Regions from separate parts of the Klebsiella quasipneumoniae subsp. quasipneumoniae genome, predicted to be linked through region 2. Evidence: predicted binding sites of a transcription regulator. Region 2 holds the regulator's gene; each other region holds the start of a gene.
The links. Region 2 encodes PurR, which represses purine synthesis genes. Its sites were predicted from a motif close to CANGCAAACGTTTGCNTG; they were not measured.
Positions count from the first base shown of each region.

Region 1: gcvT (glycine cleavage system aminomethyltransferase GcvT) is a predicted target of PurR. The motif match lies at 3,251-3,268, and genes of this name have one in related genera.
Region 3: LGM20_RS00500 (nucleobase:cation symporter-2 family protein) is a predicted target of PurR. The motif match lies at 2,355-2,372, and genes of this name have one in related genera.
Region 4: pyrD (quinone-dependent dihydroorotate dehydrogenase) is a predicted target of PurR. The motif match lies at 1,544-1,561, and genes of this name have one in related genera.

Region 1 covers NZ_CP084876.1:817,854-825,733, forward strand. The annotation lists gene pepP (Xaa-Pro aminopeptidase) at 1-548, shown strand, start outside; gene ubiH (2-octaprenyl-6-methoxyphenyl hydroxylase) at 545-1,723, shown strand; gene ubiI (FAD-dependent 2-octaprenylphenol hydroxylase) at 1,734-2,936, shown strand; gene gcvT (glycine cleavage system aminomethyltransferase GcvT) at 3,359-4,453, shown strand; gene gcvH (glycine cleavage system protein GcvH) at 4,478-4,867, shown strand; gene gcvP (aminomethyl-transferring glycine dehydrogenase) at 5,013-7,880, shown strand, end outside.
Region 2 covers NZ_CP084876.1:2,288,850-2,296,729, reverse strand. The annotation lists gene LGM20_RS11150 (C40 family peptidase) at 27-899, shown strand; gene LGM20_RS11145 (helix-turn-helix domain-containing protein) at 854-1,339, opposite strand; gene sodB (superoxide dismutase [Fe]) at 1,821-2,402, shown strand; gene LGM20_RS11135 (MFS transporter) at 2,462-3,631, opposite strand; gene cydH (cytochrome bd-I oxidase subunit CydH) at 3,799-3,891, opposite strand; gene purR (HTH-type transcriptional repressor PurR) at 4,184-5,209, shown strand; gene punR (DNA-binding transcriptional activator PunR) at 5,228-6,139, opposite strand; gene punC (purine nucleoside transporter PunC) at 6,252-7,433, shown strand; gene cfa (cyclopropane fatty acyl phospholipid synthase) at 7,728-7,880, shown strand, end outside.
Region 3 covers NZ_CP084876.1:94,393-102,272, reverse strand. The annotation lists gene glpK (glycerol kinase GlpK) at 1-717, shown strand, start outside; gene gltS (sodium/glutamate symporter) at 938-2,140, opposite strand; gene LGM20_RS00500 (nucleobase:cation symporter-2 family protein) at 2,424-3,815, shown strand; gene LGM20_RS00495 (AsmA family protein) at 3,967-5,682, shown strand; gene LGM20_RS00490 (PTS transporter subunit EIIC) at 5,930-7,489, shown strand; gene LGM20_RS00485 (family 4 glycosyl hydrolase) at 7,502-7,880, shown strand, end outside.
Region 4 covers NZ_CP084876.1:3,423,505-3,431,384, reverse strand. The annotation lists gene LGM20_RS16685 (sulfonate ABC transporter substrate-binding protein) at 1-839, opposite strand, end outside; gene ssuE (NADPH-dependent FMN reductase) at 832-1,407, opposite strand; gene pyrD (quinone-dependent dihydroorotate dehydrogenase) at 1,656-2,666, shown strand; gene zapC (cell division protein ZapC) at 2,836-3,378, shown strand; gene LGM20_RS16665 (YcbX family protein) at 3,375-4,484, opposite strand; gene rlmKL (bifunctional 23S rRNA (guanine(2069)-N(7))-methyltransferase RlmK/23S rRNA (guanine(2445)-N(2))-methyltransferase RlmL) at 4,584-6,689, shown strand; gene LGM20_RS16655 (ABC transporter ATP-binding protein) at 6,702-7,880, shown strand, end outside.

The sequences.
Region 1 (7,880 bases), 1.5 Mb from region 2:
TTGACGCCGGCTGCGAGTATCGCGGCTATGCCGGCGACATTACCCGCACCTTCCCGGTGAACGGCAAATTCAGCCAGCCGCAGCGCGAAATCTACGATATCGTGCTGGAATCGCTGGAGACCGCGCTGGAACTCTATCGCCCGGGCACCTCAATCTGCCAGGTGAACCAGGAAGTGGTGCGCATTATGATCACCGGCCTGGTGCGGCTGGGGATCCTCAAAGGCGAGGTTGACGAGCTGATCGCCAACAATGCCCACCGCCCGTACTTTATGCACGGTCTGAGCCACTGGCTGGGGCTGGATGTACACGATGTCGGTCACTACGACACCGACCGTTCTCGCGTCCTGGAGCCGGGGATGGTGCTGACCGTCGAACCGGGGCTGTATATCGCCGCCGACGCCGACGTGCCGGCGCAGTACCGCGGCATCGGCATCCGTATTGAAGATGACATCGTCATTACCGAAGACGGCAACGAAAATCTCACCGCCGGCGTGGTGAAGAAGGCGGATGAGATCGAAGCGCTGATGGCGGCGGCGCGCCAGTCATGAGCGTGCTGATCGTCGGCGGCGGGATGACCGGGGCGACGCTCGCCCTGGCCATCTCCCGTTTGACCGGCGGCGCGCTGCCGGTCCATCTGATTGAGGCGCAGGATCCCCAGTCGGCTCGCCATCCCGGCTTCGACGACCGGGCGATCGCCCTGGCCGCCGGCACCTGCCAGCAGCTGGCGCGTATCGGTGTCTGGCAACGTCTCGCCGAGCGGGCGACGGCTATCCAGCGGGTACACGTCAGCGACCGCGGCCATGCCGGTTTTGTGAATCTGGCGGCGGCGGATTATCGCCTGCCGGCGCTGGGTCAGGTGGTTGAACTCCACGATGTCGGCCAGCGACTGTTTAGCCTGCTGCGCGAGGCGCCGGGCGTGACGCTGCATTGCCCGGCGAAGGTGGCAGCGGTCAGCCGCAGCCAGGAGAGCGTCAGCCTTACCCTTGAGGGTGGCGAAACGATCAGCGGCAAGCTGCTGGTGGCAGCGGACGGTTCGCGTTCGTCGCTGGGCGCCCGCTGCGGCATCAGCTGGCAACAACAGCCCTATGAGCAACTGGCGATTATCGCCAACGTAAGCACCGCGCTGCCCCACGAAGGCCGCGCTTTCGAACGTTTTACCGAGCATGGCCCGCTGGCGATGCTGCCGATGTCGCAAGGGCGCTGCTCGCTGGTGTGGTGTCATCCGCAGTCGCGCCGCGACGAGGTGCTGAGCTGGTCTGACGAACGCTTTTGTCAGGAGCTGCAGCAGGCGTTCGGCTGGCGTTTGGGGCGCATTACCCACGCCGGGAAGCGCAGCGTCTATCCGTTGGCCCTCACCACCGCCAGCCGCGCGGTGTCGCACCGCCTGGCGCTGGTCGGTAACGCGGCGCAGACGCTGCACCCGATTGCCGGGCAGGGCTTTAATCTCGGCCTGCGCGATGTGATGAGTCTGGCGGAGCTGCTCGCTGACGCCCATCTCAGCGGCGAAGATGTCGGCCATTATCCGCTGCTGTGTCGCTATCAGGCGCGCAGAACAGGGGATAAAGCCGCCACCATCGGCGTGACCGATGGGCTGGTGCATCTGTTTGCCAACCGTTGGGCGCCGCTGGTGGCGGGGCGCAATGTCGGTCTGATGGCCATGGAATTATTTACCCCGGCGCGCGATGCGCTGGCGCAGCGTACCCTCGGTTGGGTTCCCCGTTAAGGAGTAGAACGTGCAAAGTGTTGATGTTGCCATTGTTGGCGGTGGAATGGTGGGGCTGGCGGTAGCCTGCGGTTTACAGGGCAGCGGCCTGCGCGTCGCGGTGCTGGAGAAAGCGGAGCCGCAGCCGCTGGCCGCCGATGCGCCGCCGGCGCTGCGCGTGTCGGCAATAAACGCCGCCAGCGAAAAGCTGCTGACGAAGCTGGACGTCTGGCGCGAGATCGTTGCCCGACGCGCCAGCTGCTATCACGGAATGGAAGTGTGGGACAAAGACAGCTTCGGCCGCATTAGCTTTGATGACCAGAGCATGGGCTTCAGCCATCTGGGCCATATTATTGAAAACGCCGTGGTGCATTATGCGCTGTGGCAGAAGGCGCAGCGCTGCGCCGACGTCACCCTGCTGGCACCTGCGCAACTGCAGCAGGTGGCGTGGGGCGAAAATGAGGCCTTTCTCAGCCTGCAGGACGGCAGCATGCTCACCGCGCGTCTGGTGATCGGCGCCGATGGGGCGAATTCGTGGCTGCGCAATAAAGCCGATATTCCGCTGACCTTCTGGGATTACCATCATCACGCGCTGGTGGCGACTATCCGTACCGCTGAGCCACATCAGGCGGTGGCGCGCCAGGTATTTCATGGCGACGGGATCCTCGCCTTCCTGCCGCTCTGCGATCCGCACCTGTGCTCGATCGTCTGGTCGCTGTCGCCGGCGGAGGCGCAGCGGATGCAGGAGGCTGATGAAGCCACCTTTAACCAGGCGTTAAATATCGCCTTCGATAATGGCCTTGGCCTCTGCCAGTTGGAAAGCGCACGTGAAGTCTTCCCGCTGACCGGCCGCTATGCCCGCCAGTTCGCCGCCCACCGCCTGGCGCTGGTCGGCGATGCCGCGCATACCATCCACCCGCTGGCCGGGCAGGGCGTCAACCTCGGCTTTATGGATGCCGCCGAGCTTATCGACGAACTGAAGCGTCTGCACGCCCAGGGCAAAGATATCGGCCAGCATCTTTATCTGCGCCGCTACGAGCGCAGCCGCAAGCACAGCGCCGCGCTGATGCTGGCGGGTATGCAGGGCTTCCGCGACATGTTTTCCGGTAGCCATCCGGCGAAGAAGTTCCTCCGCGACATGGGGCTGAAACTGGCCGATACGCTGCCGGGCGTGAAACCGCAGCTGATTCGCCAGGCGATGGGCCTTAACGATCTGCCTGCCTGGTTACGTTAACCGCGTCACACTTCTTTCACCCGGCCTGCACGCCGGGTTTTCCCCCTCATTTGAAATATTCTAATTTCACCTCTTTTTTCGCATTAGATTTATTAATGCGTCCTTTTTTTTGTTAAAGAAATTAGGGCTATAAAATCGCACAAAACACCATCATTACCTAATTAGAGTCGCGGTATTGTTAATTTTATGTGGCGTAAATCGCTTTTTTCCAGTCAATAACTCTGTAGGCTTTTCGGCGGATTTTAGTCATAAGCTAATGTGATGCCCTGAATGAGCTTATGGTTTAGCGCCGGGTTCGGTGGTAAGTTCAGGCAAAAGAGAACGTTTGCGTCGGTGTCCGTCAGCGATGCCGACGCCCCATTTCGTGGCGAAAAATCGCCGACAATCTCGTGGCTGGTTCCGTTTTATTCGATGAGGAAAAGATGGCTCAACAGACTCCGTTGTATGAACAACACACGCTGTGCGGCGCGCGCATGGTGGATTTCCATGGCTGGATGATGCCGCTGCATTACGGATCCCAGATTGATGAGCACCATGCGGTGCGCGGCGACGCAGGCATGTTCGATGTGTCGCATATGACCATCGTTGATTTCCACGGCAGCCGGACCAGAGAGTTCTTGCGCTATTTGCTGGCCAACGACGTGGCGAAGCTCACCACCCCGGGCAAAGCGCTCTACACCGGCATGCTGACCGCCTCCGCCGGCGTCATCGACGACCTGATTGTCTATTTCCTCTCTGAAGATTATTTCCGCCTCGTTGTTAACTCCGCCACCCGCGAAAAAGACCTCGCCTGGATTTCCGAACAAGCTGAACCTTACGGCCTTGAAATCATCGTTCGCGACGATCTGTCGCTGATCGCGGTCCAGGGGCCGCAGGCGAAAGCGAAGGCGGCGACGCTGTTCACCGACGCGCAGCGTCAGGCCGTGGAAGGTATGAAGCCGTTCTTCGGCGTGCAGGCCGGCGAGCTGTTTATCGCCACCACCGGCTATACCGGCGAAGCGGGTTATGAAATCGCCATGCCGAACGAGCAGGCGGCGGATTTCTGGCGCGGTCTGCTGGGCGCTGGCGTTAAGCCGTGCGGTCTCGGCGCGCGCGATACCCTGCGCCTGGAGGCCGGGATGAACCTGTATGGCCAGGAGATGGACGAAGGCGTCTCTCCGCTGGCGGCGAATATGGGCTGGACTATTGCCTGGGAACCGGCGGATCGTAACTTTATCGGTCGCGAAGCGCTGGAGATGCAGCGTGAAAAGGGCACCGAACAGCTGGTTGGCCTGGTGATGACCGAGAAAGGCGTCCTGCGCGGCGGCCTGCCGGTACGTTTTACCGATAGCGACGGTACTCAAAAAGAAGGCATTATCACCAGCGGCACCTTCTCGCCGACCCTGGGCTACAGTATCGCGCTGGCTCGCGTGCCGGCCGGGATAGGCGACACCGCGGTGGTGCAAATTCGTAACCGTGAAATGCCGGTAAAAGTGACTAAACCTGGTTTTGTACGCAATGGCAAAGCCATTGTGTGATTTCCCTTTTTTGGAGATGAATTGATGAGCAACGTACCAGCAGAACTGAAATACAGCAAAGAACACGAGTGGCTGCGTAAAGAAGCGGACGGCACCTATACCGTCGGGATCACCGAGCATGCGCAGGAGCTGCTGGGCGATATGGTATTCGTTGATCTGCCGGAAGTGGGCGCCACCGTTGAAGCGGGCGCCGATTGCGCGGTTGCCGAATCCGTGAAGGCGGCTTCCGATATTTATGCCCCGATCAGCGGTGAAATCGTTGCCGTTAACGAAGAGCTGAACGACTCGCCGGAACTGGTCAACAGCGACCCGTACACCGACGGCTGGATCTTCAAAATCAAAGCCAGCGATGAAGCGCAGGTTGCCGCGCTGCTGGATGCGACCGCCTATGAAGCTCTGTTAGAAGACGAATAAATACGTTTCATCCTTCACGCTGCAGGGGCGTTGGCTTCCTGCCGCGCGGACGATTTTGCGTATTCCGGCCCGGTAAGCATCAGCGTTTGCCGGGCAAACCAGTCAGACAATCACGATTCACCGCACGTTTCAGGAACCATCGCTCATGACTCAGACTTTAAGTCAGCTTGAAAACCGCGACGCCTTTATCGAACGTCACATTGGCCCGGACGCTCAGCAGCAGCAAGAGATGCTGAAGACCGTCGGCGCGGATTCGCTTAACGCCCTGATCGGCCAGATTGTGCCGCAGGATATCCAGCTGGCGACCCCACCGCAGGTGGGCGACGCGACAACCGAATTCGCCGCGCTGGCAGAGCTGAAGGCGATCGCCGGTCGCAACAAGCGCTTCAAGTCTTACATCGGCATGGGCTACACCGCCGTGCAGCTGCCGCCGGTTATTCAGCGCAACATGCTGGAAAATCCGGGCTGGTATACCGCCTATACCCCTTACCAGCCGGAAGTCTCCCAGGGCCGTCTGGAATCGCTGCTCAACTTCCAGCAGGTTACGCTGGATCTCACCGGGCTGGATATTGCTTCCGCTTCGCTGCTTGATGAAGCGACCGCCGCCGCCGAAGCGATGGCGATGGCCAAACGCGTCAGCAAACTGAAAAACGCCAACCGTTTCTTCGTCGCCGCCGACGTCCATCCGCAAACCCTGGACGTGGTGCGCACTCGTGCGGAAACCTTCGGTTTCGACGTGATCGTCGATGACGCTGACAAAGTGCTCGATCACCAGGATGTCTTCGGCGTGCTGCTGCAGCAGGTGGGCACCACCGGCGAAATCCACGATTACAGCAAACTGATCGCCGAGCTGAAAGCGCGCAAAGTGATTGTCAGCGTCGCTGCCGACTTTATGGCGCTGGTGCTGCTGACGGCGCCGGGCAAGCAGGGGGCGGATATCGTCTTCGGCTCCGCCCAACGCTTCGGCGTGCCGATGGGCTATGGCGGCCCGCACGCGGCCTTCTTCGCGGCGAAAGATGAATTCAAACGCTCCATGCCGGGCCGGATTATCGGCGTATCGAAAGATGCGGCGGGGAATACCGCGCTGCGCATGGCGATGCAGACTCGCGAACAGCATATCCGCCGCGAGAAAGCGAACTCCAACATTTGTACCTCGCAGGTGCTGCTGGCCAACATCGCCAGCCTGTACGCGGTATTCCACGGCCCGGCGGGTCTGAAACGTATCGCAGGCCGCATTCATCGCCTGACTGACATTCTGGCCGATGGCCTGCAAAAGAAAGGGCTGAAGCTGCGTCATGCCCACTACTTCGACACCCTGTGCGTGGAAGTGGCGGATAAAGCCGCGGTGCTGGCGCGTGCCGAAGCCCTGCAGATTAACCTGCGCAGCGATATTCACGGCGCGGTGGGCATTACGCTCGATGAAGCGACCACCCGCGAAGACGTGCTCAACCTCTTCCGCGCCATCGTCAGCGACGATCATGGTCTGGACATCGATACCCTGGATAAAGACGTGGCGCTGGACAGCCGCTCCATCCCGGCGGCGATGCTGCGCGACGATGCGATCCTCACCCATCCGGTGTTCAACCGCTACCATAGCGAGACCGAGATGATGCGCTACATGCACGCCCTGGAGCGTAAAGATCTGGCGCTGAACCAGGCGATGATCCCGCTGGGCTCCTGCACCATGAAGCTGAACGCCGCGGCGGAGATGATCCCCATCACCTGGCCGGAGTTCGCTGAGCTGCACCCGTTCTGCCCGGTAGAGCAGGCGGAAGGGTATCATCAGATGATCGCTCAGCTCTCCGACTGGCTGGTGAAACTGACCGGCTATGACGCCGTCTGCATGCAGCCGAACTCCGGCGCGCAGGGCGAATATGCTGGCCTGCTGGCGATTCGCCACTACCACGAGAGCCGCAACGAAGGCCATCGCGATATCTGCCTGATCCCAAGCTCCGCGCACGGCACCAACCCGGCTTCCGCGCAGATGGCGGGTATGCAGGTGGTGGTGGTCGCGTGCGACAAAAACGGCAACATCGATCTCGCCGACCTGCGTGAAAAAGCAGAGCAGGCGGGGGCGAATCTCTCCTGCATCATGGTCACCTATCCGTCGACCCACGGCGTATATGAAGAGACCATTCGCGAAGTGTGCGAGATCGTGCACCAGTTCGGCGGCCAGGTTTACCTTGACGGCGCCAACATGAACGCCCAGGTCGGGATCACCTCTCCGGGCTATATCGGCGCTGACGTTTCGCACCTCAACCTGCATAAAACGTTCTGCATTCCGCACGGCGGCGGCGGCCCGGGTATGGGCCCAATCGGCGTGAAAGCGCACCTGGCGCCGTTCGTGCCGGGTCACAGCGTGGTGCAGATTGAAGGGATGCTGACCCGTCAGGGCGCGGTTTCCGCTGCGCCGTTCGGCAGCGCGTCCATCCTGCCGATCAGCTGGATGTATATCCGTATGATGGGCGCGGAAGGGCTGAAGCAGGCGAGCCAGAATGCGATCCTTAACGCCAACTACATCGCTACCCGTCTGAAAGACGCCTACCCGGTGCTCTACACCGGTCGCGATGGTCGCGTGGCGCACGAATGTATTCTCGATATTCGTCCGCTGAAAGAAGAGACCGGCATTAGCGAGCTGGATATCGCCAAGCGCCTGATCGACTTTGGCTTCCATGCGCCGACCATGTCCTTCCCGGTAGCGGGTACGCTGATGGTTGAGCCGACGGAATCGGAAAGCAAGGTAGAGCTGGACCGCTTTATCGACGCGATGCTGGCGATCCGCGCGGAAATCGACCGCGTCAAAGCCGGTGAATGGCCGCTGGAAGACAACCCGCTGGTGAACGCGCCGCATACCCAGGGTGAGATCGTTGGGGAATGGAACCATCCGTACAGCCGCGAGCTGGCGGTATTCCCGGCGGGTCTGCACAACAAATACTGGCCGACGGTGAAACGCCTGGACGACGTGTACGGCGACCGTAATCTGTTCTGCTCCTGCGTGCCGATGAGCGAATAT
Region 2 (7,880 bases):
TCTGTAATTAATCAGGGGATTGCTCAGTGGCGCGGCTAAACAAAATCGCGATATCGCTCTGTGCATTACTGTTCACATCTATCTCATTCACGCCACTGGCTCAGGCTTCAGGGCATACGCACGCCTCCGCCTCGCCGAAGGCGTTGCCCGCGAAAAGCGGCTCAGAGCGCAAGAAAAAAACAACCAGTCAAAAAAGTAAAACCACCGCTAAAACCACCAGTAAAAAATCCTCGAGCACCCGGCTCCCTACCCGCTCTACCGCAGCAAGCCAAACCGCGCTTCATCGTCAGGCCGCCGGCGCCACGAAAAAATGCGTGCTGCGTAAAGGGTATAAAAAGCAGTGCGCAAAAACGGTGGCCGCCAGCGCCGAGCCGACCCTGGCGCTGAACAGCGTCAAAAGCAAATGCGTGGTGCGTAAGGGCTATAAAAAACGCTGTAAACCCGAGGCCAGCGAAGCGAATCTGACGATCGCCGACGCGCATAAAGTCCGGGTGCAAAAAGCGCAGAGTACCGCCATGAACAAACTGATGGGCCAGCTGGGTAAACCGTATCGCTGGGGCGGCACCTCGCCGCGCACCGGGTTCGACTGCAGCGGGCTGGTCTATTACGCCTACAAAGACCTGGTCAAGATTCATATCCCGCGTACCGCCAATGAAATGTACCACCTGCGCGATGCGCGTCCGGTCGATCGTGACGAACTGCAGAGCGGCGACCTGGTCTTCTTCCGCACCCGCGGACGCGGCACTGCCGACCACGTTGGCGTTTACGTAGGCAACGGGAAATTCATTCAGTCCCCGCGCACGGGGCGCGATATTCAAATCACCTCCCTGAGCGAAGATTACTGGGTACGTCATTACGTCGGCGCCCGTCGCGTCATGACCCCGAAAACCATTCGCTGATCCCGGTCTGCCGCTACGGCGGCAGCCCTCTTCACCTGCGCGTTCTCCGCCCCCACCGTCAGGGGAAACTGCATATTCGCCTCTGTGACCGGCGCTTCCCGACGATAGCGGGTGGGCGACATGCCAAAGTGACGGTGAAAGGTGCGGCAGAACGCCGCCTGCCCGTCGTACCCCAGACGTTGGGAAATACTCTGCATGGAGGCCTCGGTCTGCGTTAAGTAGATTGTCGCGATGGTCATCTTCCGGCGGCTGACGTAGCTCGCCAGCGTGCAGCCGGTCACCATGGCGAATTGCCGCTGGAAATACCAGTGCGAGTAGCCGGACTTTTTCGCTACCGCCCTCACCGGCAGGGTGTCAAAAATATGTGCTTCGATCCAGTCAACGATCCCCTGCACGACCGGGATCATTTTCGGGCTTACCACTTCATCTGTTTTTGCCATCGTAGCCATCCTGTGGAAATTGCTGCCGGTGGCTATATTTGTCATACAAATATCAAAATAGACAATGAATTATTGGCATAGCGGCGATTACCTGAAAGCATATCGTCATTAATCATTTGATTTAAAATGATTATTTTCACTCAGTCGTTTGCGCTGCGGGGGTCTTCAGATGGCCTGATGAGAAATTAACCATCGCGGCGAGAGGCTGGAGACCCAGCCTCCTTTTACTTATACATTTTTGCAACATCTGCGGGCGTCTTAACGCGCCGCTCCGCAGAAAACGGTTAAGCCTTCGGCAGTTGCGCCGGCGATAATAGCCTTTATCGTTGTAAGGCTTTTCACTGCCTGCGGCAAATGTTAACATTCTCAATACAATAACAGGCCCGGGACGCGACAGCGTCGGGCGGTCAGAACGCGATTCAGGTGAAAACCTCATCTTGTCAATGTGAGATAAAACAAAAAAGTTATAAGGAGAGTAGCAATGTCGTTTGAATTACCTGCATTACCATATGCAAAAGACGCCCTGGCGCCGCACATTTCCGCAGAAACCCTGGAATACCACTACGGTAAACACCACCAGGCGTATGTCACTAACCTCAACAACCTGATCAAAGGCACCGCGTTCGAAGGTCAATCGCTCGAAGAGATCGTGCGCACCTCTGAAGGCGGCGTTTTCAACAACGCGGCGCAGGTCTGGAACCACACCTTCTACTGGAACTGCCTGGCGCCGAACGCCGGCGGCGAACCGGAAGGCGAGCTGGCGGCCGCGATTGCCAAATCCTTCGGCAGCTTCGCAGAGTTTAAGGCCAAATTTACCGACGCCGCGGCGAAAAACTTTGGCGCTGGCTGGACCTGGCTGGTTAAAAATGCCGACGGCAGCCTGGCTATCGTCTCCACCAGCAACGCGGGTACCCCGCTGACCACCGACGCGAAGCCGCTGCTGACCGTTGACGTCTGGGAACATGCTTACTACATCGACTACCGCAACGCCCGTCCAAGCTATCTGGACCACTTCTGGGCGCTGGTTAACTGGAAGTTTGTTGCCGCTAACCTGGCCGCATAAACGACAAACCGCAGCAGAGTGACCCCTGCTGCGGTTTTTTTTACACCCTTCCCCACCGTTTATGACTGGCTGGCAAAGGCCTCCTCCGGCTGCGCTCGTCCGCTAAACCAGACCAGCAGCAGCGCCAGACCGGCAATAATCGCGCCCATCACCGGCACAAACGCATATCCCAGTCCGCCGGAGATCACCGCTCCGCCGGCGGCGGCGCCCAGCGCGTTGCCCAGGTTGAACGCCCCGATATTCACCGAAGAAGAGAGACCCGGCGCCTCATGCGCCACGCGCATCACTCGCATCTGCAGCGGCGGCACTACCGCAAAGGTGGCTGCGCCCCAGACGATCATACTGATAGCCGCACCCGCCTGGGATTGCGCCAGCAGCGGTATCGCCAGCATGATCGCCATCAGCAGCAGTAGAAAGCCTTTCAGCGTGCGGGAGACCGACCGGTCGGCGAATTTGCCGCCCAGATAGTTGCCCAGCGAAAAACCAACACCAATCAGCACCAGCATCGCGGTGATAAACAGCGATGAAGCATGGGTCAGCGTATTCAGTACCGGCGAAATGTAGGTATACAGCGTAAACATCGCCCCGGCGCCCAGCACGGTGGTCAGTAAGGCAGAAAGCACCTGCGGCCGTAACAGGACCGAAAGCTCTTGTTTGACATCCGGCCGCTCGCCCGCGCTGCCCTTCGGCAGGGAGAACCACAGGCTCACCATCGCCAGCAGGCCTAACCCCGCGGTGGCGAGGAAGGACATCCGCCAGCCGATGGTTTCTCCAAGCCAGGTCGCGGCAGGCACGCCGCCGATATTAGCGATGGTGAGGCCCATAAACATGGTGGCCACCGCGCTGGCCTGCTTGTGCTTGGGCACCACGCTGGCCGCCACCACCGACCCCAGGCCAAAAAAGGCGCCGTGATTGAGGCTGGTAATAATGCGCGACAGCAGCAGCGTGGTGTAATCCGGCGCAATGGATGACAGCAGGTTGCCGACGGTGAAGATCCCCATCAGAAAAATCAGCGCATTGCGTCGGGCGCGATGGGACAGCAGCAGGGTCATCAGCGGCGCGCCGACCATGACGCCGATGGCATACGCACTGATCAGCATTCCCGCTACCGGTATCGAGACGTCCACGCCCTTGGCAATCACCGGCAGCAATCCCATCGGGGAGAACTCGGTGGTCCCGATGCCAAAGGCGCCGATCGCCAGCGCGAGTAAAGGAAAGTTGATTTTCATTCAATGACTCCATCAGACCGTCAGGGAGGACGGCATAACATCAGAAGTCAAAAGCATGACATCAATCACAAAAAAACAAAAGTGAACGAAATGACAAAAGATTTTTGCAGAATTGATAATAATGGCGGGATACGGGGAGGAGGCCGCGCTCCTCCCTCATCGGAACATTAGTGCAGTATGGCGGTCAGGCTGAATGCGACGATCACGCCGAGGGCAATAATCGTGGTGATCAGCGAAAACTTTAAATTGGTATCCATCATTTTTCCCTCTTGTTATCCCCACACCAAAAGTGAGCTTGCTCATTTTTGCACAAAAAATCGCAAAAATCTTCCGGGATTTAGGGCGATGCACATTTTTGCTCTTCCACTTTGCCCCAAGATCGGACAAAATCCCACGCTAATTTAAAAGCGTATCGGCCATTGACCCCTTCCTGTCGTTCTGTGTCGTTTTCCCGACGTGATGCAATGTTGAAAATTGTATTCAGGGTGTGTGTAGGCAAACGTTTACGTATCGATGATCAGGCGATCAGGTCAAGGCATGGAGTGAGATGTAATGGCAACTATTAAAGATGTAGCGAAGCGCGCAAACGTTTCCACTACAACTGTATCACATGTAATTAACAAAACCCGTTTCGTTGCCGAAGAGACGCGCAATGCGGTATGGGCGGCGATTAAAGAGCTGCACTACTCGCCGAGCGCCGTGGCCCGCAGCCTGAAAGTCAATCATACAAAATCGATTGGCCTGCTGGCGACCAGTAGCGAAGCCGCCTATTTCGCTGAAATCATTGAGTCCGTTGAAAAGAGCTGCTTCCAGAAGGGCTATACCCTGATCCTCGGCAACGCCTGGAACGACCCGGAAAAACAGCGGGCCTATCTGTCGATGATGGCGCAAAAACGCGTCGACGGTCTGCTGGTGATGTGTTCCGAATACCCGGACTCCGTCCTGAGCATGCTGGAAGAGTATCGCCATATTCCGATGGTGGTGATGGACTGGGGCGAAGCAAAAGCCGACTTTACCGATGCGGTAATCGATAACGCCTTCCAGGGCGGGTATATCGCCGGACGTTACCTGATTGAACGCGGTCACCGCGAAATCGGCGTGATCCCGGGCCCGCTGGAGCGCAACACCGGCGCGGGGCGACTGGCCGGCTTCATGCAGGCGATGAAAGAGGCGCATATCAGCGTGCCGGAAAACTGGATTGTACAGGGCGACTTCGAGCCGGAGTCCGGCTACCGCGCCATGCAGCAGATCCTGAGCCAACAACACCGTCCAACGGCGGTCTTCTGCGGCGGCGACATTATGGCGATGGGCGCTATCTGCGCCGCGGATGAAATGGGGCTGCGCGTGCCGCAGGACATTTCGCTGATCGGTTATGATAATGTGCGCAACGCCCGCTATTTCAGCCCGGCGTTAACCACCATTCATCAGCCGAAAGATTCGCTGGGTGAAGCCGCGTTCAATATGCTGTTGGATCGTATCGTCAACAAGCGCGAAGAGTCGCAGTCTATTGAAGTGCACCCTCGGCTGGTCGAACGCCGCTCGGTGGCGGATGGCCCGTTTGTCGACTATCGTCGCTAAAGCACTGGCGGGCGCGGATCACTCCGGCGCCCGCAGCCACTCCCGATTCAGCGTGTCGCTGTCCCCCAGGTAGTCCAGCATCCAGTTTAACGCCGGCGAAGCATCATTCTGCTGCCAGGTCAGACAGCAGGCCGCATCCGGAAACGGATTTTCCAGCGCCAGCGCGGTCCACTCGCCGCGATCCACCCATGGCCGGGCGAAATGGCTTGGCACCATGCCGACGCAGAGCCCTGCCGACAGACAGGTAGCCGACGATTCCCAGTCGGGGACCACCACCCTCTTCTGGTTATCCAGCAGCCACGTTGTCCGTTTGGGCAACGAACGCGAGGTATCTTCCCGCACCAGCGACGGCCAGTTGCGCAGGACATCGTCGCTCAGCGGCCCCGCCATCTTCGCCAGCGGGTGATCGCTCGCCACCACGCAGTCCCAGCTCAGCATCCCCATATCGCGGAACGCATAGCGGCCCCCAACCGGAATAGAGCGCGTTGCGCCAATCGCCAGCTCCACGCGGCCGTCGGCCAGCGCATCCCATACGCCATTGAACACTTCCTGAAAAACGATCAGCTCGACGTCGGGAAAATGGCGATAGAAATCCACGATCATCTGGCGCATCCGCGCGGGTTTCACGATATCGTCCACCGCGATCGACAACTGCCCGCGCCAGCCGTTGGCAATTTGCTGGCACTGCTGGCGGGTGATCTGCATTTTTTTGATAACAGAGCGCCCTTCCTGTAAAAACCAGACCCCGGCGGGGGTCAGCTCCACATCACGATGACGGCGCTCAAACAACGGGACGGCCAGCCACTCTTCGAGCTGACGCACGGTATAGCTGACGGCGGAAGGCACCCGATGGAGCTCCTGCGCCGCCGCGCTAAAGCTGCCGTTACGGGCGACGGCATCAACCACTTCCAGAGAGTATTCAGACCACATTTTCTGCCTGCAAAATTTTTGAATGCATGTGACAAATATTAGCGTTTCACAAGCCACAATGCACTCCCTACACTCTGCGGCATCGTACCTGTACTCCAAAAATGAGAACGTTATGTCACAACCTGGGAAAGGATTTTTAGTCTGGCTGGCCGGCCTGAGCGTGCTGGGCTTTCTGGCCACCGATATGTACCTGCCGGCATTTGCCGCCATGCAGCAGGATCTCGACACCTCCGCCGCATCCATTAGCGCCAGCCTGAGCCTGTTCCTCGCCGGCTTCGCGCTGGGCCAGCTCTTCTGGGGGCCGCTGTCAGACCGCTACGGGCGCAAACCGGTGCTGCTGAGCGGCCTGGCGATTTTCGCGGTCGGCTGCCTGGGGATGCTGTGGGTGCAGAACGCCACGCTTATGCTGGCGCTGCGTTTTCTGCAGGCGATTGGCGTCTGCGCCGCGGCGGTTACCTGGCAGGCGATGGTGACCGATTACTATCCCGCCCAGCGCACCAACCGCATCTTCGCCACTATTATGCCGCTGGTAGGACTGTCCCCTGCGCTGGCCCCGCTGCTGGGCAGCTGGCTGCTGGTGCACTTCGAGTGGCAAGCCATCTTCGCCACCTTGTTTGCCATCACTCTGCTGCTGATGCTGCCTGCCCTGCGCCTGAAGGCCGCCGCTAAGTCGGCCACTGTGGCTGAAAAGAAAATCACTTTTCTGGCGCTGCTGCGCTCCCGGGAATACAGCGGCAACGTCCTGATCTACGCCGCCTGCTCCGCCAGCTTCTTCGCCTGGCTTACCGGTTCGCCGTTTATCCTTCATGAGATGGGCTACGGCCCGACCGCCATCGGCCTGAGCTATATCCCGCAGACCATCGCTTTTCTGGTGGGCGGCTATGGCTGTCGCGCGCTGCTGCAAAAATGGTCCGGGCAACAGATGCTCCCGTGGCTGCTGGTGGTCTTCGCCGTCAGCGTCGCCGCCACCTGGCTGGTGGGTCTGCAAACGCATGCCTCGCTGGTGGCGTTGATGATCCCGTTCTGCCTGATGGCGGTGGTCAACGGCGGGATATACCCCATCGTGGTCGCTCAGGCGCTGAAGCCTTTCCCGCAGGCAACCGGCCGCGCGGCGGCGCTGCAGAACACCCTCCAGCTTGGCCTGTGCTTCCTGACCAGCCTGCTAGTCTCCGCGCTGATCGCCACGCCGCTGCTGACCACCACCAGCGTGATGCTGGTCTCTATTTTGTTAGCCGGAGTGGGTTATCGCCTGCAGCAGACGCCAGCGCTGGCGGCCCACTCTTCCCACGCCTGACGCCCGTCGCCAGTGCCCGGACCAGTGGTTAGCACGCTAAGATATTTTTATTGAAAGCCAGTACTTAGCGTCCTATACTGGATCCGGGTTCACATAAATAAAGAATATTTAACAGATTAACGGATGCAGGATGCCTCCGTTTCACCATGGAAGGCCTTTCGGCAAGGGTTATCTCCCTTCCTCTGTTCTACGTCGGATAGCGACTTCACGGATTATCCGTGAGATTTCTCACAAAGCCAAAAAAGCGTCTACGCTGTTTTAAGGTTCTGATCACTTGGGCGTGATGGAGAAGCTATGAGTTCATCGTGTATAGAAGAAGTAAGTGTACCAAATGATGACTGGTACCGGATTGCAGCTGAATTGTTGGGCCGTGCGGGAATTGAAATCAATGGCTCCGCGCCGTCAGACCTGCGGATTAAAAACCCTCTTTTTTTTAAACGCGTATTG
Region 3 (7,880 bases), 2.2 Mb from region 2:
TATGGCACCGGCTGCTTTATGCTGATGAACACCGGCGAAAAAGCGGTGACCTCCACTCACGGTTTGCTGACCACCATCGCCTGCGGTCCGCGCGGCGAGGTGAACTACGCTCTGGAAGGGGCGGTGTTTATGGCTGGCGCCTCCATTCAGTGGCTGCGCGACGAGATGAAGCTCATCAGCGATGCGTTCGACTCCGAGTACTTCGCCACCAAAGTGAAGGACACCAACGGCGTGTATGTCGTGCCCGCGTTCACCGGTCTTGGCGCGCCCTACTGGGACCCGTATGCCCGCGGCGCGATTTTCGGCCTCACCCGCGGCGTGAACTCGAACCACATTATCCGTGCGACGCTGGAGTCCATCGCCTATCAGACCCGCGACGTGCTGGAAGCAATGCAGGCTGACTCCGGTATCCGTCTGCACGCCCTGCGCGTGGACGGCGGCGCGGTGGCCAACAACTTCCTGATGCAGTTCCAGTCCGATATCCTCGGCACCCGTGTGGAGCGTCCGGAAGTGCGCGAAGTCACAGCCCTGGGCGCCGCCTATCTGGCCGGGCTGGCGGTCGGCTTCTGGCAGAACCTTGATGAGCTGCAGGAGAAAGCGGTGATTGAGCGCGAATTCCGCCCGGGCATTGAAACCACCGAGCGCAACTATCGCTACAGCGGCTGGAAGAAAGCGGTGAAACGCGCCCTGGCGTGGGAAGAGCACGACGAAGCGTAAGATTGTTGAGGTATTCCCGGCTGGCGGCGTAAACGCCTTGGCCGGGATACAACCAGCAGGCCGCACACCCCGTAGCCCGGCTAAGCGCAGCGCGAGCCGGGGAGAAGCCGCGCCAGCGCATAAATCCCGGGGTATCCCCGGGTTGCGGCGTAAACGCCTTACCCGGGCTACACAGCCCGCAGACCACATAATCAGGTAGCGCACCGCCTCCGGGTTTTTATCAGCCAAACACCGGCAGCAGCAGAAACAGCTTAATCACCAGCGCGTTGACGATATCGATAAAGAACGCCCCCACCATCGGCACCACCAGGAAGGCCATGTGCGACGGGCCAAAACGGTCGGTAATCGCCTGCATATTGGCAATCGCCGTCGGCGTTGCCCCCAGACCAAACCCACAGTGGCCCGCCGCCAGCACCGCGGCATCGTAGTTTTTGCCCATCATCCGGTAGGTGACGAACACCGCATACAGCGCCATCGCCAACGCCTGGACCGCCAGGATAATAATCATCGGCAGCGCCAGGGAGGCCAACTCCCACAGTTTGAGGCTCATCAGCGCCATGGCGAGGAACAGCGACAGGCTGACGTTGCCCAGCACTGACACCGCGCGATCGAACACCCGATACAACCCCGCCAGCGCCAGGCTGTTGCTAAGGATCACGCCGATAAACAGCACGCAGACGAAGGTCGGCAGCTCAAAGACGCTGCCCGCCAGCAGTTGCGCAACCACCTTGCCCAGCGTCAGACAGATGGCGATCAGGGCGATACTCTCGATCAGCACCAGCGACGTGATCACCCGCCCCACGTCCGGCTTTTCAAAGGCGGTCGGCGCCACCTGATCGTCCGGCGTCCCGTCAGGAGAGGAAGAGTGCTTCACCAGGTAACGCGCCACCGGGCCGCCGATCAGACCGCCGAGCACCAGGCCGAAGGTCGCGCAGGCCATCGCCACCTCCGTGGCATTGGCAAAGCCATAGCGCTCAATGAACAGCTTGCTCCACGCCGCGCCGGTGCCGTGGCCGCCGGAAAGGGTGATAGTGCCGGCCAGCAGCCCCATCAGCGGATCCAGCCCCAGCAGCTTCGCCATGCCGATACCGAGAGCGTTCTGCAGCAGCAGCAGACCAACCACCACAATCAGAAAGGTACCCAGCACCTTGCCGCCCGCCCGCAGGCTGGCGAGGTTGGCGTTTAGCCCGATGGTGGCGAAGAACGCCAGCATCAGCGGATCTTTGAGGCTCATATCGAAATCAATTTCGATATCCATACTTTTTTTCAGCACCAGCAGCGCCAGCGCCACCAGCAGACCGCCGGCAACAGGTTCAGGAATGGTGTATTGCTTGAGGAGGGGAACGGTTTGGACGAGTTTTCTGCCGAGTAACAGCACAAGCGTTGCGGCAACGAGCGTCGATAAGGTATCGAGATGAAACATAAAAAGCTCCTTATGGCGCATGATCCATTCACACGCGACGATATTCCTGGTGTCTTTAGCTTCTCATCATGAGGAGTCAGAGGGGGATTTTACGCAGAACGGCGGAAAAAATGACAGGAAAACATATTTTGTATCCTGAATGATGCGATTTAGCATACAAAATGTTAATTATCTCGTTGCGCATATTCACGGCATAAATTTTTATGGGCAATCGCTGGCAAACGTTTGCTTTTGGTCTACAGTCCGATAAAATTCCCGCTTTGCCACCTTGGGATTGCTTGTGATGTCCGTTAACACCGCAGAGTCAGAAAATGCGCAACCGGTTGCGCATAAACCAGCCAGCGAATTAATCTACCGCCTCGAAGATCGCCCACCGCTACCGCAAACCCTGTTCGCCGCCTTCCAGCACCTGCTGGCGATGTTTGTCGCGGTGATCACCCCGGCGCTGTTAATCTGCCAGGCTCTCGGTCTCCCGGCGCAAGATACCCAACATATCATCAGCATGTCGCTGTTCGCCTCGGGCGTGGCCTCCATTATTCAGATCAAAGCCTGGGGCCCGGTCGGTTCCGGACTGCTCTCCATCCAGGGCACCAGCTTCAACTTTGTCGCCCCGCTCATCATGGGCGGCACCGCGCTGAAAACCGGCGGCGCCGACGTCCCGACAATGATGGCCGCCCTGTTCGGCACCCTGATGCTGGCCAGCTGCACGGAAATGGTCCTCTCCCGCGTCCTGCATCTGGCGCGCCGCATCATTACCCCGCTGGTCTCCGGCGTGGTGGTGATGATTATCGGCCTGTCGCTGATTCAGGTCGGATTGACCTCCATCGGCGGCGGCTACGCGGCGATGGCCGACCACACCTTCGGCGCGCCGAAGAACCTGCTGCTGGCGGGCATCGTGCTGGCGCTGATCATCATTCTCAACCGCCAGCGTAATCCCTATTTGCGCATCGCTTCGCTGGTGATTGCCATGGCGGCGGGCTATCTGGCGGCGTGGTTCCTCGATATGCTGCCGGCCAACACCGCCCCGACCAACAGCAGCCTCATCACCGTTCCGACGCCGCTGTACTATGGCCTCGGCATCGACTGGAGCCTCCTGCTGCCGCTGATGCTGGTGTTTATGATCACCTCCCTGGAAACCATCGGCGATATCACCGCCACCTCCGATGTCTCCGAGCAGCCGGTCTCCGGTCCGCTGTATATGAAACGCCTGAAAGGCGGCGTGCTGGCTAACGGCCTCAACTCCTTTGTTTCCGCGGTCTTCAACACCTTCCCGAACTCCTGCTTCGGCCAGAACAACGGCGTGATCCAGCTGACCGGCGTCGCCAGCCGCTACGTCGGCTTTGTGGTAGCGCTGATGCTGATCGTCCTCGGGCTGTTCCCGGCGGTGAGCGGTTTCGTACAGCATATCCCTGAGCCGGTGCTCGGCGGCGCCACGCTGGTGATGTTCGGCACCATCGCCGCGTCCGGCGTGCGCATCGTCTCCCGCGAGCCGCTGAATCGCCGGGCGATCCTGATTATCGCCCTGTCGCTGGCGGTGGGCCTCGGCGTGTCGCAACAGCCGTTGATCCTGCAGTTCGCGCCGGACTGGCTGAAGAATCTGCTCTCCTCCGGCATCGCCGCCGGCGGTATCACGGCGATTGTTCTGAATTTAATTTTCCCGCCGGAAAAAGCCTGATTTAACGCGCCCCCGGTCGTGCCATCGGCCGGGACGCCCCCCTGTTGTCCTCCACCGCCTGCTCCGTCACGGAAATAAACCACGCCTGCCTTGAGAAGTGCGCCTAAATCGGGCATAACACGGTTATGTGCATCTCACAGAATGGAAGACCATGAAATTTCTTGGAAAGCTGATTCTCTGGCTGCTAGTCGCTCTGCTGCTCGTCATGGTTGGCGCGTGGTTCCTGCTGCAAACCCACTGGGGCGCCCGCCAGGCCAGCGCCTGGCTCAGCAATGGCACCGGCTGGCAGGTCTCCTTCGATGCGATGGATCATGATTTCTCCTCCCCTCTGCATGTGCAGTTGCAAAACGTCACCTTTGGCCGGGAAGGCAAGCCGGCAACCCTGGTGGCGAAAACGGTCGATATTGGCTTCAGCACCCGCCAGTTTAGCGACCCGCTGCATGCGGATGAGATTGTCCTTAACGACGGTACCCTGAATCTGTCCCCCCACTCTGCCGACCTGCCGTTCGCTGCCGACCGGCTGATGTTGCGCAATATGGCTTTCAATAGTCCGGAAACCGGCTGGGCGCTCAGCGCGCAGCGCGTCACCGGCGGCGTCAGTCCATGGGCGCCGGAGGCAGGCAATGTGCTGGGGAAAACGGCGCAGATCCAGATGAGCGCGGGTTCAATGACGCTCAACGGCGTCGAAGCCAGCAACGTCCTGATTCAGGGCAAGATTGATCAGGGCGAAGTCACCCTCTCCACCCTCGGCGCCGATGTCGCCCGCGGCACCTTAACCGGCAATGCGAAACGCAGCGCCGACGGCAGCTGGCTGGTGGATAACCTTCAGCTAAATGAGATCCGACTGCAGAGCGCCGCCTCGCTGGCCGACTTTTTCGCGCCCTTAACCACGGTCCCCTCTCTGCAGATTGGCCGCCTGGATATCACCGACGCCCGCCTGCAGGGGCCGGACTGGGCGGTAACCGACCTCGACCTGAACCTGCGCAACCTGACGCTCAGTCACGGCGGCTGGCAGAGCCAGGACGGCACGCTGTCGATGAATGCCAGCGAATTTATCTACGGCTCGCTGCACTTTTTCGACCCGATCGTGAATGCCGAATTTTCACCCCAGGGTATTGCCCTGCGCCAGTTCTCCTCGCGCTGGGAGGGCGGCATGGTGCGAACCTCCGGCAACTGGCTGCGCGCCGGTAACGCGCTGGTGCTCGACGACACCGCCTTCGCCGGGCTGGAGTACACGCTGCCGGCGAACTGGAAGCCGCTGTGGATGACGCCGCTGCCGGCCTGGCTGCAAAGCCTGACGCTGAAAAAATTCAGCGCCAGCCGCAACCTGATCATCGATGTGGACCCTGCCTTCCCATGGCAAATTACCGCTCTCGATGGCTATGGCGGCGAGCTTCAGCTGGTGAAAAACGGCAGCTGGGGGGTGTGGAACGGTAGCGCGACGCTGAACGCCGCGGCGGCGACTTTTAACCGAATTGACGTGCGCCGCCCTTCACTCAAGCTGAGCGCCACGGCGTCGACGCTCAATATCACTGAGCTCAGCGCGTTCACCGAGCGCGGTATCCTGCAGGCCACCGCCGCGGTATCCCAGCTGCCGCAGCGCCAGGTCAATCTGAGCTTGAACGGCCGCGGCGTGCCGCTGAATATTCTGCAGGCCTGGGGCTGGCCTTCGCTCCCCATCAGCGGGGATGGCAATCTCCAGCTGACCGCCAGCGGCAGCGTGCAGGCCGATGCCCCGCTCAAGCCGACGGTCAACGCACAGCTTAGCGCCGTGAACATGGAGAAACAGCAGGTGGCGCAAACGATGCGCAACGGCGAGGTCAATACCGCCCCCGCCGCGCCAGCGCCCGCTCCCGTCACGCCATAGCGATATCCCATCATCCTCTCCCCCACGGGAGAGGGAAGGCTTCTCTGCAAAAACGCCGCTCTGGCTACGCCCTCTCCCTGTCAGGGAGAGGGTCTGCAGGCATTCTGAAACCTGTGTGCAATAAGCGCCTATCTGTGCCTATTTACCGCTACTGGTTCCCTTCAAATATCAGAGTTGCTATAACCAAAATACTGGAAGTCGATAAAAAACCGCTCCCTGTCCCTACAAAAATATAAAAGGATCAATCATGCCTGAAATACGTCAGCGTATTCTGGAGAATATGCAAAAATTCTCCCGGGCCATGATCGGCGCCGTATTGTTCTTGCCGGTCATTGGCTTAATTCTGGCCCTCAGTTCAGTATTAACTAATCCGACATTAATTGCTGAAACCAGTTTCCTGCACCAGCTTGGGCAGATGCTCGGCGACACCTTTTGGCCTTTATTTGGCAACCTCGGCTTATTATTTTGCGTCGGCATTAGCTATGGTCTGGCAAAAGATAAAAAAACCGAAGTCGCGCTGGTTGCGGTGATGTGCTTCATTATGTTTCTTGGCGCCAACCACTCCTGGCTGGAACACACCCACGGACTCGCCGAAAAAATTAACGGTGAATATTATGGCACCGGGCAAACCCAGCTGCTGGGCTTTGTGGTGGTGGATATGGGCGTTTTCCTTGGCATTATTCTCGGCTGCACCATCGCGTGGGTGCACAATAAAGTCTCTACCATTGACCTGCCCGGCGCGCTGTCGATGTACGGCGGCGCCAAGCTGACGCTGGTGGCGATGACGCCGGTGGTTATCTTCTACGCCATCGCCTTTACCTGGATTTGGCCGTTTATGACCCACGGCATCTCCGCCCTCACCGGCTTTATGAAAAATGCCGGGGTCGCCGGGGTCTTCGTCTATGGTTTCTTTGAAAAATTTCTTATCCCGACCGGCCTGCACCATTTTGTCTGGTCCCCCTTCCAGCTCACCCAGATTGGCGGCACCCTGAACGTGGACGGCCAGGTGGTCTCCGGTACCCAGGCCATTTTCCTCGCCTATATGCGCCACCCGGATCTGACCCCGGTGATGAATGAGGCCCTACGCTTCTCACAGCAAGGGATGACCACCATCTTCGGCCTCGCCGGCGCCTCGCTGGCGTTCTACCACACCGCGAAGCCGGAGAAAAAAGTAATGGCTAAGGCGATTCTGCTGCCGGCGATTATCACCTCCATGCTGACCGGCATCACCGAGCCGATTGAGTTCACCTTTTTGTTTGTCTCGCCGCTGCTGTGGGTGATCCATGCGACGTTAACCGCCGCCTCGCAGGCCATTTGCGACCTCTTCACCGTACGCCCCTGGGGCGCATCGGGCCTGATCGAATTTCTGATCTATAACCTGCCGCTGCCGGTCTCCTTAACGCGCTGGCCGGGATATGTCCTTATCGGGATCGGCCAGTTCGCCGTCTACTACGTGATTTTCCGCACCCTGGTGGTGAAGCTGAATCTGAAAACGCCGGGCCGGGAAGATGACGAGAGCGTGAAGCTCTACAGCAAAGCGGAGTACCGCCAGAAAGTCGCGCAGCCGCAGTCGGTTACCGATGACATTATCCGCGGCCTCGGGGGCAAGGAGAATATTCTCTCCGTCGATAATTGTTTTACTCGTCTGCGCGTAGCCGTGCGCGATATGGCGCAAGTTGATGACGCGCAATTAAAAAATACCGGCGCCAACGGCGTGGTGCGCAATCGTAATGAAGTTCAGGTTATTTATGGCGTAAAAGTGGGACAGGTACGTTCCCGGGTTGATAACTGGTTAGCAGAAAATTAATGAGGAGTTTGTATGAAATTAACCGTATTAGGCGGGGGCGGCGTTCGCTCTGCATTTTTAGCGAAATCTCTGGCATATAATGCTCACCGCATTGGTTTAACGGAGGTGGTTTTTCTCGATAACTCTGCGGATAATCTGGCGATATTTGGCGAAATTGCCCGCTATGTATTTACGACCATTCGCCCGGATATTCATTTCACGACCACCACCGACCCGGTCGCGGCGCTGCAAAACGCCAATTATATTATTACCACCCTGCGGGTCGGCGGCGATGAAAGCCGCATTCGCGACGAGCGCATTGCGCTGCAACATAACACCCTCGGCCAGGAGACCACCGGCGCCGGCGGCTTCGCGATGGCTATGCGCTCGATCCCGGCGATCCTCGACTATT
Region 4 (7,880 bases), 1.1 Mb from region 2:
GCGCTCACCGGGGTCACCGAGGTGGGGGGACGATGGTCCAGGTAGCTGGCGATCACCGCTTCCGGTAATCCCATCGTTTTTGCCAGCAGCGTAATGCTTTGCGCACGCTGGCTATGGGTCAGGGCATCGGCCTGGGTAAAGGTATCGAGTACGCCCTCAATAAAGGCGCCATTGCGTTCAGCGTAAGGGCGGGAAGCGAGATAGAAGGATCCCGTCTGTTTCAGGTCGGTTCCGTCGGTCAGCACCCGGGCGCCTCCCTGCAGCAGCGCGGCGGAGTAATACGGATCCCAGATCGCCCAGGCGTCGACATTGCCCTGCTGGAAGGCGGCGCGCGCATCGGCGGGGGCGAGATAGACCGGCTGAATGTCGCTAAACTTCAAACCTGCGAGCTGCAGGGCGCGCAGCAGCAGATTGTGGGAGCTGGAGCCTTTCTGAAAAGCGACCTTTTTCCCTTTTAGCTCAGCCACGTTATGAATCGGGCTGCCCTGCGCCACCAGAATCACTTCCGCTTTGGGCTTTGGCGGTTCCGAACCGATATACACCAGATCGGCGCCGGCCGCCTGCGCAAAGATAGGCGGAATGTCGCCAGTGCTGCCAATATCGATGCTGCCGACGTTCAGCGCCTCCAGCATCTGCGGACCGGCCGGAAATTCAATCCACGAAATATGGGTTTGCGGGTAGCGCTGCTCCAGCAGCTGATGGCTTTTCGCCAGCACCATGCTGACGCTGCCTTTCTGATAGCCGATGCGCAGGGCGTCAGGCGCCGCCGGGGCGGCATGGCCCAGGGCGGAGAACAGCAGCAGCCCGCCGAGGGTCAGAGCGCGGAGAGGATTAAGCATGTTCCACCCCACGCAGAGACGTTAACGACGGGGCGCGGCTGCTGGGGCGATGCAGCGCCTGCCAGAAGGTCTCCAGGGCTTCATCGAGGCGCCGCTGCAGGTTCGGGGTAAACTGCGGCTTGTGCTGGTAATCGGTCACCTGGCTGTCGTCAGCGAAGACGCCATGGAGGATCTCCTGAGCCTTGAGGGCATTCAGCACCGGCTTCAGGGCGTAGTCCACCGCCAGCATGTGGGCGATGGTGCCGCCGGTGGCCAGCGGCAGCACGATTTTGCCCTCCAGCGCCCGCTCTGGAAGCAGGTCGAGCAGCGTTTTCAGGGCGCCGGAAAACGAGGCTTTATACACCGGCGTGGCGATGATCAGTCCGTCAGCCCCGGCCAGCTGCTCATTGAGCGTCTGCAGCGCCGGGTTGTCAAAGCGAGCGTACAGGAGGTCTTCCGGGGCAAAGTTCTGCAGATGCCAGTGGCAGACTTCGATATCGGCGGCGGTGAGCGTCTCTCTGGCGTATTCCAGCAGGGCGCTGGAACGGGAAGGGTAACGCGGGCTGCCCGCAAGCGTAATGACGCGCATCTCTCTCTCCTTATAACTAAATGTTTGCATTTATCTATAATTGATAACATTTCTAGTGAGTGTGACAGAGGGCCATTCTTTCCCTAAATGATTTATCCACCGTTAGATAGCCGAAAAGCGCATAACGGCGCGCGGGGAGGTAATCGTTTGCGCTGATGGGGGATTTTTTGTCGCAGGTCAATTCCCTTTCCGCAACAGATCGCACATAATACGCCCCCGGTTTGCACACCGGGAATCCAGGAGAGTTCATGTACTACCCCTTCGTTCGTAAAGCCCTTTTTCAGCTCGATCCTGAGCGCGCTCATGAAGTTACCTTTCAACAATTACGCCGTGTCACCGGGACGCCGCTGGAAATACTGGTTCGCCAGAAGGTGCCGGCCAGGCCTGTCACCTGCATGGGGCTGACCTTTAAAAACCCGCTGGGTCTGGCGGCCGGGCTGGATAAAAACGGGGAATGCATTGACGCGCTGGGCGCGATGGGTTTTGGATCCATTGAGATCGGCACCGTGACGCCGCGTCCGCAACCGGGCAACGATAAGCCAAGGATCTTCCGTCTGGTGGATGCCGAGGGGTTGATCAACCGCATGGGCTTTAATAACCATGGCGTCGATAACCTGGTTGAGAACGTGAAAAAGGCGCATTTTGACGGCGTGCTGGGCATCAATATCGGCAAAAATAAAGACACGCCGGTTGAGCACGGGAAAGATGATTACCTGATTTGTATGGAAAAAGTCTATCCCTACGCCGGCTATATCGCCATTAATATCTCCTCGCCGAATACCCCGGGGCTGCGCACGCTGCAATACGGCGAAGCGCTCGATGATTTACTCTCCGGTATTAAAAATAAGCAGCTTGAGCTGCAGCAGAAGCATCAAAAATATGTTCCGGTCGCCGTGAAGATCGCGCCGGATCTTTTGCCTGAGGAATTGATCCAGGTTGCCGATAGCCTCGTGCGTCATAATATTGATGGCGTGATTGCCACCAATACCACCCTCGATCGTTCTCTGGTTCAGGGAATGAAACATTGCGATGAGACCGGCGGACTTAGCGGTCGTCCATTACAATTAAAAAGTACCGAAATTATCCGTATGCTCTCTGCTGAGCTCAATGGCCGCTTGCCTATCATTGGCGTGGGCGGTATTGATTCCGTGATTGCCGCGCGGGAAAAAATGGCCGCCGGAGCATCGCTGGTGCAGATCTATTCCGGATTTATTTTTAAAGGTCCGCCGCTGATTAAAGAAATTGTTACCCACATCTAATCTTTTCCTCCTCTGAATCCCACCCAGGGCTTTATTTCCGGCCCTGGTTGTTTTATATTCCCTCACTGTTGCTTATTTAAACATTTTAGACTTTTCTTAATTTTAGAAAATATTCTGCGGCAAGTCGCAACAACTTTGCAGAGGCGTATGAAAGGGGACAGGGGGAAAAATGCGGATTAAACCTGACGATAACTGGCGTTGGTATTACGATGAAGAGCACGACCGCATGATGCTCGATCTGGCCAATGGCATGTTATTTCGCTCGCGCTTCGCCCGGCGCATGCTGACCCCGGACGCTTTTGCCCCATCGGGATTCTGCGTCGATGACGCCGCGCTCTATTTCTCCTTTGAAGAAAAATGCCGCGATTTCGAGTTGTCGAAAGAGCAGCGGGCGGAATTAGTCCTCAACGCATTAACCGCGATCCGTTTTCTCAAACCGCAGATGCCGAAAAGCTGGCACTTCGTCGCCCATCCCCATCACTGGCAGCCGAGCGGCGGCGACGCGGCCTGCGTCTGGCTGAGCGATACCGGGGAGCAGGTCAATTTGCTGGTGGTGGAGCCGGGCGATAACGCCGCGCTTTGTCTGCTGGCCCAGCCGGGTCTCACGCTTGCCGGCCGCGTTATGCAGCTGGGCGATGTGATTAAAATCATGAACGACAGGCTGCAGCCGGCGCAAAGCGCGGTCAGCTACAGCCTGGGGCAGGCGGTTTAAGGCGCCAGGCGCAGGGCCGTTTTCGGCACGCAGCTGCAGGCGAGAATGGTGCCATCTCCGGCGACCGCATTTTTCTTTAACGGACTCACTTCCCCCTCTTCAAGACGGATGCGGCAGCTGCCGCAGATCCCCGCCCGACACGAGTAGGGTACGCGAATGCCCTGTTGCTCCAGTTGTTCCAGCAGCACCTGCTGGTTATTGCCGGTAAATTGTTGACCCTGCCATTCAATGGCAACCGTGGCCTGCTGCTGCGCCTCGGGAGCCGGGGTATCGTCGCTTTCGCCGGCGCCGTAGGCTTTCGCCGGGCCGCGGGCGAGGATTTCCACTTCATCCCCCACCCGGATCACGCCGCTGTTACGGGCTATCAGGTTCTGACCAAAGTCGACATCGCCATTATCCTGCGCGGTGCGGAAGCGCTTTAAGGTTTCCAGCGGCTCTCCGCTGGGATGCTTCTGCCCGCGCTCCGGACTGACGGTGGTAAAAATGCAGCGGCTGCACGGCTTGGCGACGTCAAATACCACCTCGCCGACGCGGATCACTTTCCAGCTGTCTTCATCCCAGGCCGCCGCGCCGGTGACCACGAGATTAGGGCGAAACTGTTCTATGCTTACGCTTGCCGGGCAGCGCTGCTGCAGGTCGCGCAGCGAGGCCTCGTTAGCCAGCAGGTAAGGGTAGCCGTCGGCGAAGGAGAGCGGTACCGCATCGTGGCGCTTCACCCGGCGGGTTAACTGTGGCCCCAGCCAGCGCAGCTGGACATCGCGATTGAAAAAGCCGCTGAGCCACTGATTAACGGCGGCGGGCGCGATAAGGGCGGTAAAATGGTTGCCCCAGACTTCTGTCGGCTCGGCCTGAGGGGCGAAATCGTTAAAACGCACCACGGCGCTGCTGCCGTCCGGTGCGGTCAGGTGAAGGCCATCATGCAGCGGCGCCGGAATAAATTTCACCATTTGCGGAAACTGACGGGCGGTAATAAAGGTGCCGTCGGTTTCGGTGACCATAAACAGGCGATCGAAGGCCAGGCCGCTGATATCGGCAAAGGCGTGGGTCAGGCCCATGCCGCGCATGGATTTAACGGGATGAATAAAAAGACGCGAGAGCGTTACCATACGCTGCCTCCGGGTTCCAAAAATAAGCCTATAACTTTATGACATAGGGCACATATTGGCTATAATGCGCACCAATTTTCTTTAAGTAAAAGTGACGATATGAATTCTCTGTTTGCCAGTACGGCTCGTGGGCTGGAAGAGCTGTTAAAAACTGAACTGGAAGGGCTTGGCGCGACGGACTGCCAGGTAGTCCAGGGCGGGGTCCATTTTCAGGGGGATACGCGCCTGCTGTATCAAAGCCTGATGTGGAGCCGGCTGGCTTCGCGCATCATGCTGCCGCTGGGCGAGTGTCGCGTATACAGCGATCTGGATCTGTACCTCGGCGTACAGGCCATTCCGTGGACGGAGATGTTCAACCCTGGCGCCACCTTCGCGGTGCATTTTAGCGGCCTCAATGAGGAGATCCGCAACAGCCAGTACGGTGCGCTGAAGGTCAAAGACGCCATTGTCGACAGCTTCACCCGTAAGAACCTGCCGCGCCCGAACGTCGATCGTGAGTCGCCCGATCTGCGGATCAACGTCTGGCTGAACAAAGAGACGGCGCACATCTCGCTGGATCTGAGCGGCGAAGGCCTGCACCTGCGCGGCTACCGCGATGGCACCGGTATGGCGCCGATCAAAGAAAACCTCGCGGCGGCGATCGTGATGCGCTCCGGCTGGGTGCCGGGCACCCCGCTCCTCGATCCGATGTGCGGCTCCGGTACCCTGCTGATTGAGGCGGCGATGCTGGCGACCGACCGCGCGCCGGGTCTGCACCGCGGCCACTGGGGCTTTGGCGGCTGGGCGCAGCACGACGACGCCATCTGGAAAGAAGTGAAAGCGGAAGCGCAAACGCGCGCCCGTCAGGGGCTGGCGGCATATGGGTCACGCTTCTATGGCTCTGATGTCGACGAACGCGTCATTGACCGCGCCCGTCGCAACGCCCGTCGGGCCGGCATCGGCGAGCTGATCGATTTTGAAGTCAAAGACGTCGCCCAGCTGAATAATCCGCTACCGAAAGGCCCGTACGGCACCGTGATCAGCAACCCGCCGTACGGCGAGCGTCTGGAAAGCGAGCCGGCGCTGATTGCCCTGCACAGCCTGCTGGGCCGGATCATGAAAAGTCAGTTTGGCGGCTGGAACCTGTCGGTGTTCAGCGCCTCGCCGGAGCTGTTAAGCTGCCTGCAGCTGCGCGCCGACAAACAGTTTAAAGCCAAGAACGGCCCGCTGGACTGCGTACAGAAGAATTATCACCTGGCGGAGAGCGAAGGCGGCAAGCCGGCGATGCTGGCGGAAGATTTTGCTAACCGTCTGCGTAAGAACCTGAAGAAGTTTGAAAAATGGGCCCGTCAGGAAGGCATTGAATGCTATCGCCTGTACGATGCTGACCTGCCGGAATACAACGTGGCCATCGACCGCTACGCCGACTGGGTGGTGGTCCAGGAATATGCCCCGCCGAAAACCGTCGATGCGCACAAAGCGCGCCAGCGCCTGTTCGATATTATCGCCGCGACCATCGCCGTACTGGACATGGCGCCTAACAAGCTGGTGCTGAAGACCCGCGAGCGGCAGAAGGGGAAAAACCAGTACCAGAAGATGGCGGAGAAGGGCGACTTTATCGAGGTGCAGGAGTACAACGCGCGCCTGTGGGTCAACCTCACCGACTACCTGGATACCGGTCTGTTCCTCGACCACCGTATCGCCCGCCGTATGCTCGGCCAGATGAGCAAAGGCAAGGACTTCCTGAACCTGTTCTCCTATACCGGCAGCGCCAGCGTCCACGCCGGTCTCGGCGGCGCGCGCTCCACCACCACGGTGGATATGTCGCGCACCTACCTGGAATGGGCGGAACGCAACCTGCGTCTCAATGGCCTGACCGGCCGCGCGCATCGCCTGATGCAGGCGGACGTGCTGGGCTGGCTGCGGGAGAGCACCGAGCAGTTCGATCTGATCTTTATCGATCCGCCGACCTTCTCCAACTCCAAACGAATGGAAGATGCTTTCGACGTCCAGCGCGATCACATTCGCCTGATGACCGATCTGAAACGTCTGCTGCGTAAAGGCGGCACCATTATGTTCTCGAATAACAAACGCGGTTTCCGTATGGATCATGACGGGCTGGCGGCGCTTGGCCTGAAGGCGCAAGAGATTTCGCAAAAAACGCTGTCGCAGGATTTTGCCCGCAACCGTCAGATCCACAACTGCTGGCTGATTACCGCAGCCTGAAAGGAATAAAGAATGTCACTGATTAGTATGCACGGCGCCTGGCTTTCCTTCAGCGATGCGCCGCTGCTGGATAATGCCGAGCTGCATATCGAAGATAACGAACGCGTCTGCCTCGTCGGACGCAACGGCGCCGGTAAATCGACCCTGATGAAGATCCTCAACCGCGAGCAGGGGCTGGATGACGGGCGCATTATTTATGAACAGGATCTGATTGTGGCGCGTCTGCAGCAGGATCCGCCGCGCAATGTCGCCGGTACGGTGTACGATTTTGTCGCGGAAGGCATCGCCGAGCAGGCGGCCTACCTGAAGGCCTATCATGACGTGTCGCATCAGGTCATGACCGATCCGAGTGACAAAAATTTAAATGAACTGGCGCGCCTGCAGGAGCAGCTCGATAACCTGGGGCTGTGGCAGCTGGACAGCCGCATTAACGAAGTGATTGAGCAGCTTGGTCTCGACGCCAACGCGCAGCTGGCATCCCTGTCCGGTGGCTGGCTGCGTAAAGCGGCGCTGGGCCGCGCGCTGGTCAGCGGGCCGCGCGTGCTGCTGCTCGATGAACCCACCAACCACCTGGATATCGAAACCATCGACTGGCTGGAAGGGTTCCTCAAAACCTTTAAAGGCACCATTATCTTTATTTCGCACGACCGCTCCTTTATCCGCAATATGGCGACGCGCATCGTCGACCTCGATCGCGGCAAGCTGGTGACCTACCCGGGCGATTACGATCAGTATCTGCTGGATAAAGAGGAAGCCCTGCGGGTTGAAGAGCTGCAGAATGCGGAATTCGACCGCAAGCTGGCCCAGGAAGAGGTATGGATCCGCCAGGGGATCAAAGCGCGCCGCACGCGTAACGAAGGCCGCGTTCGCGCCCTGAAGGCGATGCGTCGCGAGCGCGGAGAGCGCCGGGAAGTGATGGGCAGTGCCAGAATGCAGGTTGAAGAGGCTTCGCGCTCCGGCAAAATCGTGTTCGAAATGGAGAACGTCAACTACCAGGTTGATGGCAAAGTGCTGGTGAAAGATTTCTCCGCGCAGATCCAGCGTGGCGACAAGATTGCCCTGATTGGCCCCAACGGCTGTGGGAAAACCACGCTGCTGAAGCTGATGCTTGGCCAGCTGCAGGCCGACAGCGGGCGGATCCACGTCGGTACTAAACTGGAAGTCGCCTACTTCGACCAGCACCGCGCAGAG